Linked DNA regions of Bernardetia sp. MNP-M8. The protein of the gene in region 2 interacts with the protein of the main gene of each other region in a pairwise test. Links are inferred from orthologs where the notes say so. Each region holds a gene or a part of one and is shown on either strand. Other genes may lie near its edges. The genes, in order: rfaD and V9L04_RS05310.

Evidence for each region.
Region 1: the proteins of V9L04_RS05310 (region 2) and rfaD interact in binary tests that used the Escherichia coli proteins (3 or more experiments, as listed by UniProt). The link is inferred for Bernardetia sp. MNP-M8 from one-to-one orthologs.

The regions. Positions count from the first base shown.
Region 1 is NZ_CP147012.1:1,659,150-1,662,476, reverse strand. Bases 157-3,146 are described here. They hold rfaD (ADP-glyceromanno-heptose 6-epimerase), read right to left. Parts: upstream 2,140-3,146; coding sequence 1,174-2,139; downstream 157-1,173. Other genes in these bases: V9L04_RS06880 (hypothetical protein), read left to right, coding at 2,597-3,146; V9L04_RS06890 (Rod shape-determining protein MreD), read left to right, coding at 472-981; mreC (rod shape-determining protein MreC), read left to right, coding at 157-456. Also shown: more of mreC, read left to right, coding at 1-156; more of V9L04_RS06880, read left to right, coding at 3,147-3,268. UniProt on the Escherichia coli protein: Catalyzes the interconversion between ADP-D-glycero-beta-D-manno-heptose and ADP-L-glycero-beta-D-manno-heptose via an epimerization at carbon 6 of the heptose.
Region 2 is NZ_CP147012.1:1,265,151-1,268,400, reverse strand. The notes cover bases 220-3,132. They hold V9L04_RS05310 (1,4-dihydroxy-2-naphthoyl-CoA synthase), read left to right. Parts: upstream 220-1,196; coding sequence 1,197-2,069; downstream 2,070-3,132. Other genes in these bases: V9L04_RS05305 (class I SAM-dependent methyltransferase), read left to right, coding at 2,325-3,116; V9L04_RS05315 (hypothetical protein), read right to left, coding at 779-1,111; V9L04_RS05320 (PIN domain-containing protein), read right to left, coding at 324-782; nth (endonuclease III), read left to right, coding at 220-320. In the rest of the region: more of nth, read left to right, coding at 1-219; V9L04_RS05300 (ribonuclease D), read right to left, coding at 3,133-3,250. UniProt on the Escherichia coli protein: Converts o-succinylbenzoyl-CoA (OSB-CoA) to 1,4-dihydroxy-2-naphthoyl-CoA (DHNA-CoA).

The DNA.
Region 1 (3,327 bases), 390 kb from region 2 along the record:
AACAAAGGAAGCAAACAAGGAATCAAAAAAGGAATGGGAGTGATTACAGACTCTGGAATTGCAGGAAAAATAGAAGCTGTTTCTAGTAATTATGCAACAGTAAGAAGTATTTTACATATTGATTATCAGATAGCTTCACAGATAAAACGCAATGGAGTAAATGCTACTACACAATGGGATGGTAAAGATTATCGCAGTTCAAATCTTTTATATACTTCTGCAAAAGATATAAAAGTAGGTGATACAGTAGTTACGAGTGTAGAAAATAATTTTTATCCAAAAGAATTCTTAATTGGTTATATAGAAGAGGTTAATTTTACTTCTGCAAAAGGCAATTTTAATGAAGTAAATATACGTTTGGCTACTGATTTTACAAAACTCTCTTATGTTTATGTGATAGAAAACCAGTATAAATCAGAAATTGATTCTTTAGAACAAGTTACGATAGAGAAATAGAAAAACGAGAAAAAAATGAATCCAAGTACAATTACTCAATTTATAAGTTTTTTTATTTATTGGCTTCTTCAAGTGTTACTTTTCAGAAATGTAGCTCTTTTTGATACTGCTTTTTGTTTTGTTTATGTAGGTTTTTTAATTTTACTTCCTCTTGAAATAAGTCTTACAACACTCTTACTTTTAGGGTTTGGAATGGGGTTAGCTGTAGATGTTTTTTATGATACTGCTGGTGTACATGCTGCTACAATGGTCATTATTGCATTTATTCGCCCTTCTATTATTCAATTTATACGTCCTAGTGGAGGTTATGATGGTATAGAAAATCCAACTCTTTCAAAACTAGGTTTCAACTGGTTTGTAACCTATTCAGGAATTATTTTATTTCTTCATCATTCTATCTTGTTCTTAATACAAGGAAGCAATTTTTCGCTTTGGCTTTCTAATTTTTTTGTAATTTTAGCAAGTACAGTTTTGAGTTTGTTTGTACTTATAATTGGGCAATTTTTATTTTACAGAAGTAAATAAATTTACAGATAAACACCCAAAAAAAACACCTGAAATCATTATTTTAGGTGTTTTTTGGTTTATTGAAAAACTAACAAGGCTTAAGTAATTGGACAGAATTACATATTATAACAAAATCCACGATTTTAATCGTGGGAAAAGAGGAGCAGAAAGGTGGAAAATACCCTCAAACTTTCATTCTAAAAAAGATGCTTAATAATATTTATTTTCTATTAAATAATTCTTGACATAATCCTCTACACCTTCTTCTAGGGTATGAAATTCTTTAGTATAGCCTGCTTTTTTTAATTTTTCCATATCAGCCTGTGTATAGTATTGGTATTTATCACGAATATCAGCAGGTGTATCTACAAAATCTATTTTAGGAGTTTTATCAAGAGCATAAAATGTGTTTTTGACCAAATCTAAAAAAGTACGTGCAGTGCCACTTCCTAAATTATAAATGCTTGATTTGGGTTGCTCATTCATCAAAAACAAACATACTTCTATCAAGTCTTTTACATAAACAAAATCACGAAGTTGCTCACCATCTTTAAAATTAGGATTATGAGAACGAAAAAGTTTCATTTCACCTGTTTTCAAAATCTGATGATAGGTATGAAAAATAACTGAAGCCATACGTCCTTTATGAAACTCATTAGGACCATAGACATTAAAAAACTTTAATCCTGCCCAAAAAGGAGGAGTTTTGTCTTGTTCTAATGCCCAAATATCAAACTCTTGTTTTGACTTTCCATACGGATTAAGAGGTTTTAGCAGTGGAATTCGGCTTTCATCATCTTCATAACCATATTCTCCTGCACCGTATGTTGCAGCCGAAGAAGCATATACTAATGGAATTGAGTATTCGACACAGGCATTCCACATTTTTTTGCTATAATCTACATTCAAATGTTCAAAAATACTATAATCAAACTCGGTAGTATCTGTACGGGCACCAATGTGAAATATGAATTCTATGTCGATGTAATTTTTTTTGAGCCAATCAAAGAATTCTTCACGTTCTACACGCTCAGTAATTTGCTTTTCTGCTAAATTTTTATTTTTTTCGATAAATGAAAAGTCGTCTACAGCGATGATACGACTATGACCAGCTTCTAAAAGACGACTAATTAATGCACTACCAATAAAACCTGCTGCACCTGTTACTACAATCATTTGTATTATATATTATTTGTATGTAGGATAATTAGAATAAAATGAGTATCCATTTGAAAATATCTTTATCAATTTATAGTGAGTTAATCAACAAATAATCACTCATGTATTACTCGTTTTTTATTATCTTTAGCATTAGTTGAAGGAAAAGAAAAAACGAAAGTCAAAAATACCAAAAATAAGAATATTAAACCTAATTTGAAAGCCATACAACCAATATTTTCATAGATACATCGAATGAAAATAAAAATCAATGTTAGAAAAAAAAATAGGTACTCTGTTTGCTACTTTGATACTAGGATACTTCATTGAATCAAAAATACTCATAAGACAAACTCTAAACTAGCTATTATTTTAGTATACTTTTATAAAATTTTAACGAGCTATTAGTAAAGTATTGATTTTTGATGTATTTTTGAATTGAAAACCAAGACTTTATCACAAATATTACTTACGTATGCAACTGTTTTTTTACTCATTATTTTTAATTTTTAATTGGAATTTTTTCCTGCTCTCTGCTTCAGACTTATCTGTAAATACAGAAAATAGAATTGTGGAAGTAGCTGAAAAACCTCAATTTAAACTTACTGAACGTAGCACTCCAAATGGCTGTAAACAAGGAGGTTGTAGCTTTGATAGAGGTTATGTTAGCACCCGTTCTACAGATTGGGTAGTTGTAGCTATTTTTGTACAAACAAAATCTGGATATTGGGAGAAAAAAGAATATACAAGACAAGGAGCTGGTTTTATTGAATTAAAACTTTCTGATTGTAATTACACAGGAAATTTTTATGCTTTTGCTTGTTTTCAAGATGATGGAACTTGTTCTTTTCCTGATACCTATAAAATAGAAGAAATACATAAAAAGAAAGATCAAACTCCTTTATTTAAAGTTTTTAAGGTTGATAAATTGCCTTGTGAAGGAAATGATACAGGTGCGACAGCAGAAAAAGGATATGTTTATTCTCCAAGTGGTGGACAGGTAGAAATTACACTGTTTATGGAGAAAAAAGATGGTTCTTGGAGAAAAAAAACCTATTTGTTTTTTGGAACAGGAATGATAGAACTTGATATGAAAGGCTGTGATTTAACAGGAAATTATAAAGCAACTATTAGATATGCTTCTTAAAAGTTATAAATCTAATTTTTCTAAAACAACATTAAATACAAAAGTCATTTACACTTAAA
Region 2 (3,250 bases):
GGGTGGGACACAAAACGGCTTCTGTTGTGGTGTCGCAATATTTTGGGCAGCCTGCTTTTCCTGTCGATACGCATATTCACAGACTGGCGTATCGTTGGGGACTTTCAAACGGAAAAAATGTAGTTCAAACAGAAAAAGATCTGAAAGCACTTTTTCCTAAGAAAAACTGGAACGACCTACATATTCAAATTATTTATTTTGGTAGAGAATACTGTCCTGCAAGAAGTCATAATCCATTGGAATGTCCGATTTGTAGTCAATATGGAAATATAGAATATCTTGATAAATATTTGGAAGAACAAGAAATGAAAGGGAAGTAGATTTCAATAAAATGTACTTATATCTATCAAATCTATATTTATAAAATTAGGAGATAAATGGTCAAAATCTTTATCCGTTGTTAGCAAAGTAGCTTTGAGTACAATAGCTGATGCTGCTATCCATAAGTCATTTTTGCCCATGTTTCTTGCACTCATTCCAATAGGAAGAGGGTTGTTTTTCAATTTTCCTTGACTATACGCATCAATAGTTCCATAATTTTGCACAACATCGATAGAAGTAGATTTGACAAGATTAAATCCTTTCAAAAGATTTTTGAGTAAAATTAATCTTTTTTGTCCCCATTGATTTTGCTTAGAAATTGAATCTATCTCCCCCAAAGTAATATGAGTATAGAAAAATGTATTATCAGTATTGGAAAAGTAATTTTCATCAAAGAACTCTGCGAAAATTCTACTCTTTACAAGTAAAATAAGAATATTTGTATCTAAAATGTAATTCATGGAGTAAGCATATTTAAAAGTTCTTCTATTGTTTGTTCATCATCATCTTCCAAAGCACCAAAAGAAGTTTTAGCTAATTCTCTATCTGTTTTTTGTTCTGAAATTTCTATACTTTTATCTGCTTTTTCATATTCATCATAGCTCATAATCATGGAAGAATCATCTAATTCTAAACTTTCATACAACAAAGAAGTATCAGAATCAATAAATTCTTCTTTTTCAGAATTTTCTTCTTCTATTTCTTGATATAAAATACCTAATCGATTTGCCAAAGCTATCAATAATTTTATATCTTGTTCCTCATTCGATTTAAAAACAATAGTTCGCATAATCTTATTATTAACACTATATAGAGATACTTTTTAGATAAATTATTTATTGAAGGTATTAAAAACTCACTTTAAAAACAAAAATATGAATCAAAAAGCAGACTGGAAAGTCATTGAGGAATTAGGTACTGAATCAAATACTATCAAATTTGAAGATATTACCTACAAAAAATCAAACGGAGTGGCTCGTATTGCCTTCAACCGTCCAGAAGTCAGAAATGCCTTTCGTCCACAAACAGTAACCGAATTATACAGAGCTTTTTTAGATGCTAGAGAAGATACTTCTATCGGAGTAGTTTTGCTTTCTTCAGAAGGTCCTTCACCAAAAGATGGAGTTTATTCATTTTGTAGTGGTGGCGACCAGCGTACACGAGGACATCAAGGCTATGTAGGCGAAGATGGAATGCCAAGACTTAATATTTTGGAAGTTCAGCGTCTTATGCGTTTTATGCCAAAGGCTGTTATTGCTGTTGTGAATGGTTGGGCTGTTGGTGGTGGACATAGTTTGCATGTTGTTTGTGATTTGACTTTGGCGAGTAAAGAACACGCTATTTTCAAACAAACTGATGCTGATGTAACCAGTTTTGACGGTGGTTATGGTTCTGCGTATTTGGCTAAAATGGTCGGACAAAAAAGAGCAAGAGAAATTTTCTTTTTGGGTCGTAATTATTCGGCACAAGAAGCCTGCGATATGGGAATGGTAAATGCTGTTATTCCTCACGAAGAATTGGAAGACACAGCGTATGAGTGGGCGCAAGAAATTTTGGAGAAATCACCTACGTCTATCAAAATGCTCAAATTTGCCTTCAATTTAACTGACGACGGAATGGTCGGACAACAAGTATTTGCAGGAGAAGCAACTCGCTTAGCCTATATGACCGACGAAGCAAAAGAAGGAAGAAATGCCTTTTTGGAGAAAAGAAAACCAGATTTTAAAGACATCAAATGGATTCCTTAAAATAAAGTTAGAAGTTAGATTTTAGAAGTCAGAAGTAAAGGCAAAATACAGATTTTATAATTTTATGGAATCTGTATTTTCATTCTCTGTGTTCTCTAAAACTCTGTGTTTAAAAGGGTATTTTGTATTTTCATTCTCTCTAAACTCTTCAACCTCTATGGTTAAAAAGTATTTCGTATTTGCTTTACCTACTTTCATCATCCTGCCTTTCATCATAAATATCATACAAATCACTCGCTAATCAGTTACAGTATTTTGAATCAAGATTATTATAAAAATTATTATCACTTAGAACGAAATCATTGGTGGTTTGTGGTGCGTTTAGAAATCTTGAAACAAGAGCTTCAAAAACTAATTCTATCAAATAATCAAAAGCTAAAAATCTTAAATATAGGAATAGCAACAGGGAAAACTTCCGAAATGCTTTCTCAATTTGGAGAAGTAACTTCAGTAGAATATGATGCTATTTGTGCTGAATTTGTACGACAAAAATTAAATATAGAAGTCATTGAAGGTTCTATTTTAGAATTGCCCTTCGAAGAGAATAGTTTTGATTGGGTTTGTGCTTTTGATGTTGTCGAACACGTAAAAGATGATAAAAGAGCAATTTCAGAAATGAATAGAGTTTGTAAAGAAAATGGAAAAATTTGTATTACAGTTCCTGCTTTTCAAAGCCTGTGGAGTCATCACGATGAAGTAAATCAGCATTTTAAAAGATATAAAATGAATGAGGTTTTAAATTTATTTGATTTGCAAAGTGAAAATATAGATAATAATTCTTCTTTCAAGATTCTTAGAAAAACGTATTTTAATTCTTTTTTATTTATTCCTATTTGGCTTTTCAGAAAACTAAACTTTCTGATTCCGAAGCAATTTATACGAAAAGGCTCAGGTTCTGATTTTGAAATTTATAAATCAAATCATTTTTTAGATTCCATCTTAAAAGGAGTTTTTAGAATAGAAAAAAAAATACTCCAAAAGAATATTTCATTTTCCTTCGGAGTTTCTTTATTATTTTTTGTAGAAAAGAAAAAATATAGAGATTAAGAATATCATTCAAAAATTATTTTTTCAAACTTCCTTTCAAAACATCAATATTCCATTCCTTTTCTTTCGCAATTTCTTGTAAAACTTCCATTTTCCAAGTATTGGCAACAATTTCTATCCCATGCCAAAGAACA